DNA from 3 places in the Mesorhizobium sp. KACC 23794 genome. Region 2 is predicted to be linked to each of the others. Evidence: predicted binding sites of a transcription regulator. Region 2 holds the regulator's gene; each other region holds the start of a gene.
The links. Region 2 encodes LexA, which represses DNA repair genes until DNA is damaged. Its sites were predicted from a motif close to TGTTCNNNNTGTGTTCNG; they were not measured.

Region 1 (4,125 bases), 730 kb from region 2:
GGCGCACGGCGCTTTCGCCCAGCCCGCGCTTCGGCACGTTGACGATGCGCTCGAAGGCGAGGTCGTCGGCGGGCTGAGCCACGATGCGCAGATACGCCATTGCGTCGCGGATCTCCTGGCGCTCGTAGAAACGCGGGCCGCCGATGACGCGGTAGTTCAGGCCCAGCGTGACGAAACGGTCCTCGAACTCGCGCATCTGGAAGGAGGCGCGCACCAGGATCGCCATGTCGTTCAACAGGTGGTTTTGGCGCTGGTACTGCTCGATGGTCTCGCCAATGGCGCGGGCTTCCTCCTCGGAGTCCCAGGCGGCGTGGACGTTGACCTTGCCGTCCTCGGGGTCGTTGCGATCGGTGAACAGTGTCTTGCCGAAGCGGCCCTCATTGTGGGCGATGAGATGGGCGGCCGCGCCCAATATGTGAGCGGTGGAGCGGTAGTTGCGTTCGAGGCGGATGATTGTGGCGCCAGGAAAATCCTTGTCGAAGCGCAGGATGTTGTCCACTTCCGCGCCGCGCCAGCCATAGATGGACTGGTCGTCGTCGCCGACGCAGCAGATGTTGACCTTGTTTTCGCTCACGGGCCGTACCGCCGCCTCCGGCGGCTGGCCCTCCGCGGGGGCGGCCTGACCGGCCGACGCCCGGTCGGGCTTGCGGCCTTCGGCCGAAAGGCGCGAGTTACCCTCCCCTGGAGGGGGAGGGTCGGACCGTAGGTCCGGGGTGGGGTGGATGGCGCTTTCGACTGGACGTTCAGCGCTGCCACCCGCGCCGCTGCGCGGCGCGACCTCCCCCCTCGAGGGGGAGGTGGGGCGTCCGGTCTGCGGCCGCTGCGCCAGCAATCGCAGCCACATGTACTGCGCGGTGTTGGTGTCCTGGTACTCGTCGACCAGGATGTATTTGAACCGGCGATGATACTCCGCCAGCACGTCGTGGTGCTTTCGGAAAATCCGGATGGGGTGGCAGAGGAGGTCGCCGAAGTCGCAGGCGTTGAGCGTCGCAAGGCGGTCCTGGTAGGCCTTGTAGAGTTCGCGGCCTTTTCCGTTGGCGAAGGAGCGGGCATCGCCCTCGGGGATTTCGGCCGGGCCAAGCCCCTTGTTCTTCCAGCCGTCGATCATCTGCGCGAACTGGCGGGCCGGCCAGCGCTTGTCATCCAGCCCCTCCGCCTGGATCAGTTGCTTGAGCAGCCTTATCTGGTCGTCGGTGTCCAAAATGGTGAAGTCGGAGCGCAGGCCGGCAAGCTCTGCATGGCGGCGCAGCATTTTTACGCCGATCGAGTGGAAGGTGCCGAGCCATGGCATGCCTTCCACCTGCTCGCCGACCAGGATGCCGACGCGTTGCTTCATCTCTCGCGCCGCCTTGTTGGTGAAGGTGACGGCGAGGATCTGGCTCGGCCAGGCACGGCCGGTGGCGAGGATGTGGGCGATGCGGGTGGTGAGCACGCGGGTCTTGCCGGTGCCGGCGCCGGCCAGAACCAGCACCGGGCCTTCGGTGGTCTCCACCGCCAGCCGCTGCTCGGGGTTCAGGCCGCGCAGATAATCCGGCGCGTTGTTGTGGCCCTGCCTTGCGGCCATGGCGCGCGCGGCGATGCCGGAAGCGCCGGATTGCGGCGGCCGCGCGGACGCAGGCTCGCCACGCGCCGGACGCGGGGCGTCGTCGTCGAAGAAAGGGATATCGTCGGGCTGGCCGGCCATTCCCCCGAATGTAGTGATTCGGGGCCGAAAGGCCAGCAGCGTTTCCGTTTTGTACCGAAAGCAAGAGGGGATGATCGAGAATTGAGGAATTCTTTCCTCCTGACCCTGTGCGTATGGCCGCGCGCTACCAATTCCCGCCGGCACTTCCTATCTATGGGGCAATCCCAACCGAAGGAGCGACGACATGACGACCGAACGCGCAGTGCTTGCCGGCGGCTGTTTCTGGGGCATGCAGGATTTGATACGACGCTATCCCGGCGTCATTTCCACCCGCGTGGGTTATACAGGTGGCGACGTGCCGAACGCGACCTACCGCAACCATGGCAGCCATGCCGAGGCGATCGAAATCCTGTTCGATCCGGCTGAGATCAGCTACCGCGACATTCTCGAATTCTTCTTCCAGATCCACGACCCGAGCACCCGCGACCGGCAGGGCAACGATGTCGGCGCGAGCTACCGCTCGGCGATATTCTACCTCAATGACGAGCAGAAGCGGGTGGCGGAAGACACCATCGCCGATGTCGACGCCTCCGGGCTGTGGCCGGGCAAGGTGGTGACCGAGGTGACGCCGGCCGGCGATTTCTGGCAGGCCGAGCCGGAGCACCAGGATTATCTCGAGCGCTACCCGAACGGCTACACCTGCCATTTTCCGCGGCCGAACTGGAAGCTGCCGAGGCGGGAGGCGGCGCGCAAGAGCGCGTGAGGTTTCCGGATATGGCAAACGGGCGCCGCGCCGGATTTGTTGACGCCGCGCGCCACCGCCGGTAGCTTTCCTGCCGGCCCCGATGCAGCCGGCAGTCCGCGCCCGTAAGGGTTTGGCGAATGCGTCGGAACAAGAGAGTCCAACCGGTGAACGGTTCCGGCGAAGACTTCGGCAATGCGGGCGCTGAGGCAGGATTCCGCCGGGCTGGAGAACCGGAATCATGCGAAATTATCGTGACGCGAAGGCGATGGCGAAAGCCATGCGCGAGGCGCTTGCCGCCGCCGATCTGACGGTCAGCCACAGCCAGGCGCTGGAGATCGTGGCGAAACAGTTCGGGCTGGCAAGCTGGAACGTGCTGTCGGCGAAGATCGAGGGAAAGGAGACGGATGCGTGGCGCTTCGAGCCGCCGGCGCCGATCATCCGAATCTTCGACGAGGCGAGGGCGCGCGATTTCTATCTCGGTTTCCTCGGCATGACGCTCGACTGGGAGCACCGCTTCGAGACGACTATGCCGCTCTACTGCCAGGTGTCGCGCGGCGCGCTAAAACTGCATCTTTCCGAACATTCGGGCGACGCCAGCCCGGGCGCCAACATGCTGGTCTACATGAAGGGCGTCGAGGCGTGGCAGAAGTCGCTCGTCGCCAAGGACTATAAATACAACCGGCCCGGCCTGCAGCGGCAGGATTGGGGCGTCGAATGCGAGGTCATCGCCCCGTTCGGAAACCGGATACGGTTTCTGGAGGCGTGACGCACCGGCTTCCCTCCCCCCCTTGAGGGAAGGGTGGCCGGACGCAGTCCGACCGGGTGGGGTCGCCGCGGCAGTGCTCGACGTTCGGGCGGTGCCTTCTGCGAGTACCCCCTCCGCCCGCTTCGCGGGCACCTCCCCCTCAAGGGGGGAGGATAGCTACGGCGTGTCGTATTCGTTGCGCAGGTTGGAGACGACGCGGCGGTTCTGCACGCGGCAGGAATTTTCGGTGCAGGCGCGGACCAGGCGCTCCTTGCCATAGCCTTTCGCCCACATGCGCTTGGGATCGACGCCCTTCGAGACGAGGTAGCGCATGGCGGCGTCGGCGCGCTTCTGCGACAAAGCCAGTTGTGCAGACTCGGAGCCGGGATCGTCGGCGAAACCCTGCAGTTTCATCAGCCAGCGCGGATTCTGCTGCATGAACGCCGCCTGCTTGTCGAGCGTGGCGCGCGCCACCGAGTCGAGTTCGGCCGAGCCGGAGGTGAAGAAGGTGCGGCGGCCGACATTGAGGATGAAATCCTCTTCGCTGCCCGGTCCGGCATTGGCGAAGCCGGCGGCGGGGTCGTTGGTGTTGCCGACCTCGTTGGGATTAACGCCCGGCGCTTCCGGCGTTTCCAGCTTCGCGGTGGTGCAGGCGGCAAGCGTGACCAGCAGACCGGCGGCGAGAAGCCGCCGGAAGGCGTCGTGGCGGGCGATCATGGCGGCGATCCTACTGGGCTTCGATTTCTTCGGGTTTGGAGATCGAACGCTGCGCCTGCTCGGCAAGGTGCGGCAGCACCTGCACCGCGGTGCCGATCGGGCAGCGCTGGTAGAGGTCGATCGCGTCCTCGTTGAACATGCGGATGCAGCCCGACGAGGCGTCCGTGCCGATGCTCCAGGGCTGGATCGTGCCATGGAAGCGGTAACCGGTATCGGCGCCGTCGCGATGCAGGTACATGGCGCGGGGCCCGAGCGGGTTCTTCGGTGAGCCGCCTTCGACGAAGGGGGGAAGTT
Region 2 (4,125 bases):
GACGTCGAGAATTTGCGCGTCACCTTCCCGACCTATCAGGGTTTTGTGGACGTGGTTCGCGGCGTCAGCTTTTCGCTCGGCCGTGAGCGGCTGGGCATCGTCGGCGAATCGGGTTCCGGTAAATCGCTGACCGGCCGCTCGATCATGCGGCTCGTGCCGCCGCCCGGCCGCGTCAGCGCCGACCGGCTTTCCTTCATGGGTCTGGACCTGCTCAAGGTGCCGGCAAAGGAGATGCCGAAGATCCGTGGCAAGCGCATCTCCATGGTGTTGCAGGACCCCAAATTCTCGCTCAATCCGGTGATGACCGTCGGCCAGCAGATCGAGGAGGCGTTTCGGCTGCATGTCGCAAAAGATCGGGCGCTTGCCCGCGCAAAAAGCATCGAGGCGCTGAAGGCGGTCAAGATCCGCGATCCGGAGGCGGTCTATCACCTCTATCCACACCAGCTTTCCGGCGGCATGGGCCAGCGGGTGATGATCGCGATGATGCTCATCCCCGAGCCGCAACTGCTGATCGCCGACGAGCCGACCTCGGCGCTCGACGTGACGGTGCAGTTGCAGGTGCTCGCCATCCTCGACGACCTGGTGCGCGAGCGCGGCATGAGCCTGATCCTGATCAGCCACGACCTCGGCATGGTGTCGGCCTTCTGCGACCGCGTGATGATCATGTATGCCGGCAAGGTCGTCGAAACCGTCAAGGCGAGTGAACTCCACCGGGTCCAGCATCCCTATGCCAAGGGGCTGCTCGCCTCCTCGCCGCGGCTCGGCGACGACCGGCCGGAACTGCCCGTGCTGCAACGCGATGCGAGTTGGGCAAGATGACCGCGCCGATGATCGCGATCGAAAACCTCGGCATCAGCTTCGGCAAGGGCGCGCGCCGGCTCAGCGCGGTCCGAGAGGTGTCGGTTTCGATTGAGGAGGGCGAGGCGTTCGGTCTGGTCGGCGAATCCGGTTCGGGCAAATCGACGGTGCTCAACGCGATCGCCGGGCTGATCGGCGACTACTCCGGGACCATCCGCATCGGCGGCACCGTTGTCGCGCCGACACGCAGCCATGCGCAACGACGCTTGATCCAGATGGTATTCCAGGACCCGTATGGCTCGCTGCACCCGCGCCATACCGTCGACAAGGTGCTGTCCGAGCCGGCGCGCATCCACGGGCTGCCCGACGTGGAAAAGCGTGTCGAGCGCGCGCTGGCCGATGTCGGGCTGAAGCCGGAACACCGCTTCCGCTTCCCGCACCAGCTTTCCGGCGGCCAGCGCCAGCGCGTGGCGATCGCCCGCGCCATCATTTTGGAGCCGCGCGTGCTTCTTCTGGATGAACCGACCTCGGCGCTCGACGTGTCCGTGCAGGCGGAAGTGCTCAACCTCTTGCGGCGCCTGCGGCGCGAACGCGGCTTCACCACCATCATGGTCAGCCATAATCTGGCTGTAGTTTCCTACATGTGCGACCGTGTCGCGGTGATGAACCGCGGCCGCATTCTCGAGACCTTGGCCAGCGCCGACCTGGCCGCCGGACGGTTCGAGCATGCCTATACGCGGCAGCTTTTCCGCGCCAGTTCGGGTTACGACCGTGAGTTGCTGCAATATCTGTGGGAAGAGGCCTGAACTCGAACACCATGCGCGCGGACAGCGTCAGCCTGCCTCAGACCTGGACGCGATTTGCCATCGCAGATTCTTGATTTCCGCATCATGGTTGCCCCCGTCTTAACCCGATATTTAACGGTTGCGGAACACAACTGGAACAGATAGTGTTTTGTTCTGGTTTTGTTTTTGGTGTGATTCTTGACGGGGCCAAGATGCTGACGCGCAAGCAACACGAACTCTTGCTATTCATCCACGAGAGATTGAAGGAGTCCGGCATTCCTCCCTCCTTCGACGAGATGAAAGAAGCCCTTGATCTGGCGTCGAAATCCGGAATCCATCGGCTGATCACGGCGCTGGAGGAACGCGGCTTCATTCGCCGGCTGCCGAACCGGGCGCGGGCGCTGGAAGTGCTTCGGTTGCCGGACTCGATCGCGCCCGGCCTCAATGCGGCGAGAAAATTCTCGCCGAGCGTGATCGAGGGCAGCCTTGGCAAGCGCCCGGCGGAACCGTCCCGCGTCGCCGGCAATGACGATTCGGGTTCCGGGATATCGATCCCCGTCATGGGCCGCATCGCGGCCGGCGTGCCGATCGATGCGATCCAGCATCGGACGCATTCCATATCGGTTCCACCGGAAATGCTGTCCGGCGGCGACCATTATGCGCTGGAGGTCAGGGGCGATTCGATGATCGAAGCCGGTATCCTCGACGGCGATACGGTGATCATCCGCAACGCCAATACAGCCATGCCCGGCGAGATCGTCGTGGCGCTGGTCGACGACCAGGAAGCAACGCTGAAGCGTTTTCGCAGGAAGGGCGCTTCGATCGCGCTCGAAGCTGCTAACCCGGCCTATGAGACCCGCATCTACGGTCCGGACCGCGTTCGCGTTCAGGGAAAACTGGTCGGGCTGATCCGCCGCTACTGATTTTCCGGCGGCGCCTGCGGGCGCGCCTTGCCTTGGTAGGGCGGAAGCCCGCGAGCCTCGCGCGAGAATATTCTGTGTCTGTGCCATGGGCGGTCCGGCGAGCGGATGGCGAAACGAACTTCACCGGGTTGCCCGTCGCTGGACGGCAGGTGGACCGCCGCGCTGCCATGCCGGGCGAGGTCGCGTTTGGTGACCACGGCAACGGCAGGGTTGGCACATTTCAGCGGCACGGTCGCGTTGTCGAGGATTATGACGCCGGCAAAAGAACAGGCGATCCGCGCTTCTTCCGGATCGGATGTGTGGATGATGGCGATGCCTGACGGATGCCATGCGACGCAGGTGACGTCGTCGCACAGGAAGGCGCTCGATGAATCGTCCGCGCCCCCGTCTGTTGCATCCTCGAATGACGCAACGGTTAGATTCCCGGCATAGGGGTTTTGAACCAAGGCTATCCGCCTTGACGATAAGGACCCACCGGGCGAAGGGCCATTGCCCTCGTCCCTGCCTGCATTGCTTTTCTTGTAGACGGCCTTCGCCGTCTTGACGCCTGCGGAAGGCGCTGGCGGATCGGGACCGACATCCCTGGTCGGCTTGTGAATTCCATAGGCCTGCAGCGTTCTTTTCCAGTTCTCGGCTGTGAAGGCGTTGGGCCGTGGCCTGTTGACGGCCATCAGGCTCTCGCTGGTGCGATAGCCCACCAGCCGCCCGTCCTCCGATATCAGCACGTCGGGGGTGCGCGTCGCGCCGAGCGTCAGCAGGCCGGCAAGCGCGAACGGCAGCGCGAGAAACCGCAGCCACGTCGTCGCCACTGTCGCCACGATCAGCGCGATGGTCAGCAGCACCACGGACTTTCCCGATATCAGGCCAACCGCGTCGATCGGCGAACGCGCCGAAAACCATTCCGCCACAACGATCATCGCCGTGATGCCCTTGCCCATCACGTCCAGGAACGGCCCGTCGAGGCCGAATGGCATGGCGACTGCCGCAAGCACTGCAAAAGGCACGACCAGCAGCGACACGATCGGCATCGCGGCGAGATTTGCGGCGAGGCTCAGCGGCGCGATCCGCTGGAAATGATAGGCGCCGAAGGCAGCCGTGGCGAGGCCGGCGACCAGCGACGTCAGGAGCAGCCCGACGACCAACGCGCCGACATGCCGCGCCGCGATCGAAACCCATCCTCGTTTCGGGTGGTGGAAAGGTCCGGACCCGGTGCGCCGTTGCGTCCAGAATGCGTAGGCGCCGACAAGGGCGGCCGTCGCCGCGAAGGACATCTGGAAACTTGGACCGATCGCCTCGTGCGGGGTGATCGCCAGCACGATGATGGCCGAGATGGCCAGGTTGCGCATGGTCAGCGCCGCCCGGTCGAACACCAGCGCGATCAGCATGACGGCCAGCATGAGGAAACTGCGCTGCGCCGCGACCTCGCCGCCGGAGATCGCAAGATAGGCGGCAATCGCGACAAGGCCGGCCAACGCCGCATATTTGCGGACCGGCCGGCGCGACGAAACGCCGGGGAAAAGCGCGAAGCCCGCCCTCAGCGCCGCGATCACCACGCCGGCGACCAGCGCCATATGCAGGCCGGAGATCGAGATGATGTGATAGAGGCCGGTGCGCCGCAG
Region 3 (4,125 bases), 1.1 Mb from region 2:
GATCCTCGCGCACATAGGCGTGCGCCAGCACATAGTCGCCCAGCGCCTGCGTGTTGCGCAGCCCTGCGCAGTGGCCGAGCATCAGCCAGGCATGGGGCCTCAGCACAGCGACGTGATCGGTGATCGTCTTGGCGTTGGACGGGCCGACACCGATATTGACCATCGTGATGCCGCCGTGCCCCGGCTTGGTCAGATGATAGGCCGGCATCTGCGGGGTGCGCGGCGGCGTCGAACCGGTGGTCGGCCCGCTATGGCCGGCGGGCGTGATCAGATTTCCGGGCTCGACAAAACTTGTATAGCCCCCGCCGCCTTCCGCCATCAGGTCGCGGGCATAGACGCAGAACTCGTCGATGTAGAACTGGTAGTTGGTGAACAGCACGAAGTTCTGGAAATGATCCGGCGTCGTTGCCGTGTAGTGCGGCAGACGATGCAGCGAATAGTCGATGCGCTGCGCGGTGAACGGCGCCAGCGGCCGCGGCTCGCCGGGAACCGCCTCGTAGGTGCCGTTGGCGATCAGGTCGTCGGTACCGTCGAGGTCGGGAACGTCGAAGAAGTCGCGGATCGGGCGCTTCAGCTTCTCGGCCACCGAGCCGTCGACATGCGTGCCCTCGATGAAGGCGAAATGCAGGGGGATCGGCGTGTCGGATTCCGACACCACCACCGGCACGCCGTGGTTCTTCATGATCAACTGCAACTGCTCGATCAGGTAGGTCTCGAACAGGTCCGGCCTTGTGATCGTCGTGGTGAACTGGCCAGGCGCCGGCATGTGGCCGTAGGCCTGGCGGGTGTCGACCTGCGAGTAGGACACCGTGGTGACGCCGACCTCCGGATAGTAGGCGCGGTAGCGGCTGGTGAGGTCGCCTTCGCGGGTGATCGCCGAGAAGGCGGAACGCAGGAAATCGGTGTTGCGGGCATAGAGCCCCTTGAGCGCCTGCACCGCCTCTCCGGCATCCGAGAAGGTTTTGCGCACAAACGGCTCGGGCGAGACGATTTTCTGGGTCGGTTCAGGATAGATTCGCTTTTCCATGACCCATTATAGGGAGCCGATGTGACATGCGGGAGGGGGAGGCGTTGTGTGTTTCTAGAGATTAGCCAATCAGGACCAATTCGCGAAGGCGACCTGTCAACGCCTCTGCAAGCTGACCAGAATCACGAAACCCGCGCCCTTCTTCTTCAACGTCGGGGCCTCTATCACCGAACCGCTGTCGCTGCCGAAAGCCGGCATCGCAAGGACCGGGACAGCCAGCACCGCGCTGAACAGAGCGGCGCGCAGAACCAGCGAAACGATCTTGAGCGGCTTGGAAGAGGGGCGAGACATGGTCTTTGCTTTCGGCTTTGGCGTATTCGTTCGATGCCCTCGAAAATGCACTGCCGGCGCTGAACCCATCATGAGGTTCACGTTCATTTTAGGTTCAGCTTATTTTAGGCGTGTGTCGCTGCGGCGGCGCCGTGTATCGGCACTCGCGACAGAGAGCGAATAGCGAATAGGGAGTAGCGAATAGGGTTTGCGCTATCGGTGCGCATCGCGATACGCGTGCTATTCGCTATTCGCTATTCGCTATTCGCTATTCGCTATTCGCTATTCGCTATTCACTTACAGCTTCGTCCACGTCTGGCTGCGGCAGATCAATCCGCCAAGCACGCAGCCCTTCATCTTCAGCGAACCGCCGGAAAGTGTCCCGCTGCCGGAATAGGTCTTGTCCTTGGCTGGATCGGTGATCGAGCCGGAATAAGCGCCGCCGCCTTCGGCACTCATCTTGCCGATCCCCTTGCCCTTGTATTTGCCGGTCTTCAGCGTGATGCAGAAGCCGCCGCCGCAATCGCTGATCGCCGCGGTTTCGCCGCTCTGTGTTCGCCAATTGCCCTCTATGGGGTCCGCATAGGCGGCGCCGATTCCAAGCATCATGGCCGCGGCCGTCATCGTCATCCTGCGAAGCATAGGGTCCTCCCTTTGGTGTTCGGTTCGACGTTCGGCATCTTACGCAAACGTAAGCTAGACGAAGACGTGTCGCGCGAAAAGCCGGTGACGCTGCGGCAGCCCCGTTGAATTTGTCGACCGGCCTGGACCGCTGGGATCGACGAAAACCTGAAGCCCTGACAGCGAATTCGACACGCATCGCCGCGCACGACCCGAATTCGTGGTGAAGGAAGGGTTGAATTCGCCAGCGTAAATTTTCGGAAAATTTTCGCGATAAACCGGGCTCCCCAAGGCTTGCGATCCTTAATGAATTCCGAGGTTTACCACTTGTTTTTGTTTTGTTTGCCGCCGGTTAAGGACGCCGCTTAACGCCGGTTTCAAGCCTTCCCGGCATTCTTCGAAGCATCGGAAGAGCGAACCGGACGGGACAGCCGGGGCTCTCGGGAAAAGGGACAGGGACAAGTCAGATGGCACGGTTTGAAATCTTCGACGCGGACTTCGGAACGGCAGGCACCACGGCGCAGGCCGACATTCTTTGCGAACTCGGGCTGATGTATGCTTCGGGCCGTGATTGCGAGGTCGACATCGTCGCCGCGCACAAATGGTTCAATATCGCCGCGATCAAGGGCTCCGACCGTGCCGCGGTGCTGCGCTCCGAACTGTCGGCCGCGATGTCGAAACTGGAGATCGCCCAGGCGCTGCGCCAAGCGCGCGAATGGATGACCATGCACTGAAACGATACTAACCTTGGCGAGGGATGCGCGCTCCAACGCGCTCGCGAAAAAAAGGCCGAAGACGGCAATAGCCGCGCGGCCGGCGACAGGCAGGCAGGACGACAGAAAACGCCGTGGCGGCCCGAAAGAGGCCGGCGCGGCGTTTCGCGTTCGTCGCGACCATGGACCATGCGCCGGATGATGCTGGCCCTGCCGCGCCGGCACTGCTAAATGGCATTCGGGACTTACGAAACGATCCGCCGGCCAGCAGAGCCTGCGGCAAAGGAGGAAAATATCATGAGATTGACACGACTTCTGAGCGCGGCAGCCCTCGGCATCGTGCTGGGCACGCCGGCTTTCGCCGACGACCTCAACATTGCCGTCGCCGGCCCGATGACCGGCCAGCTCGCCACCATCGGCGATCAGTTCAAGCAGGGCGCGCAGGCGGCGGCCGACGCGATCAACGCGGCCGGCGGCGTCGGCGGACGGCAGATCAAGCTTTCGATCGAGGACGACCAGTGCGATCCCAAGCAGGCGGTTTCGGTTGCCAACCGGATCGTCGCCAACGGCATCATGTTCGTCGACGGCCATGCCTGCTCGGGTTCGAGCATTCCTGCCTCCGCCGTCTATGCCGAAGCCGGCGTGCTGATGATGAGCCCTGCCTCCTCCAATCCCGTCATGACCGACGACGCGGCGGCCAAGGGCTGGAACACCATCATGCGGCTCTACACCCGCGACGACGCGCAGGGCGCCTTCATCGGCCCGTGGATCGCCGAGAAGTACAAGGGCAAGAACGTCGTCGTCCTGCATGACAAGAGCGCCTACGGCCAGGGCGTCGCCGACGCCGTCAAGGCGACCATGAATGCCGGCGGGCTCAAGGAAGTGCTCTACGAAGGCATCAATGCCGGGGAGAAGGACTACGCCGCGCTGGTCACAAAACTCAAGGATCTCAAGGCCGACGTTGTTTATTTCGGCGGTTATCACCCCGAGGCCGGCCTGATCCTGCGCCAGTCGGCCGAGCAGAATCTGAAGTTCCAGCTGATCATGCCGGACTCGATCGCCTCGCCGGAATTCTGGCAGGTTGCCGGTCCGGCCGGCGAGGGCACTATGTTCGTGTTCCCGTCCGACCCGCAGGCCAAGCCTGAAGCCAAGGCGGCGATCGAGAAGATCAAGGCCGGCGGTTTCGTTCCGGAAGGCTTTACGCTGTTCTCCTACGCGGTGATCCAGGCGATCGCTCAAGGCGTCGAACGGGCGGGCAGCGACGATCCGGCGAAGGTTGCCGAGGCGCTGAAGAACGGCCAGCCGATCAATACGGTCATCGGCGAGGTGACCTTCGACGAGAAGGGCGACCTGAAGAACGCCAGCTACGACATCAACCAGTGGCACGACGGCAAATACGCACCGATCCAGCCGTAAGCTTTTGCAATCATTCGATTTTAGCGGCCGGGTTCATCCCGGCCGCTTTCGTTGTGGGCCGTGCTCGAAACCGCCGTG

Region 1: a site for LexA is predicted at 1,724-1,741, ahead of ACSBOB_RS14580 (UvrD-helicase domain-containing protein). Genes of this name have one in related genera too.
Region 3: a site for LexA is predicted at 2,247-2,264, ahead of ACSBOB_RS23490 (sel1 repeat family protein). Genes of this name have one in related genera too.

What each region holds. Positions count from the first base shown of each region.
Region 1 covers NZ_CP197465.1:2,983,812-2,987,936, forward strand. Annotated here, with positions in the region: gene ACSBOB_RS14580 (UvrD-helicase domain-containing protein) at 1-1,684, opposite strand, end outside; gene msrA (peptide-methionine (S)-S-oxide reductase MsrA) at 1,869-2,387, shown strand; gene ACSBOB_RS14590 (glyoxalase superfamily protein) at 2,608-3,135, shown strand; gene ACSBOB_RS14595 (OmpA family protein) at 3,292-3,831, opposite strand; gene ACSBOB_RS14600 (L,D-transpeptidase) at 3,842-4,125, opposite strand, start outside.
Region 2 covers NZ_CP197465.1:3,713,276-3,717,400, reverse strand. Annotated here, with positions in the region: gene ACSBOB_RS18120 (ABC transporter ATP-binding protein) at 1-819, shown strand, start outside; gene ACSBOB_RS18115 (ABC transporter ATP-binding protein) at 816-1,604, shown strand; gene lexA (transcriptional repressor LexA) at 1,796-2,506, shown strand; gene ACSBOB_RS18105 (ComEC/Rec2 family competence protein) at 2,500-4,125, opposite strand, start outside.
Region 3 covers NZ_CP197465.1:4,779,484-4,783,608, reverse strand. Annotated here, with positions in the region: gene ACSBOB_RS23505 (AMP nucleosidase) at 1-1,027, opposite strand, end outside; gene ACSBOB_RS23500 (hypothetical protein) at 1,124-1,318, opposite strand; gene ACSBOB_RS23495 (DUF2147 domain-containing protein) at 1,595-1,939, opposite strand; gene ACSBOB_RS23490 (sel1 repeat family protein) at 2,386-2,652, shown strand; gene ACSBOB_RS23485 (ABC transporter substrate-binding protein) at 2,929-4,047, shown strand.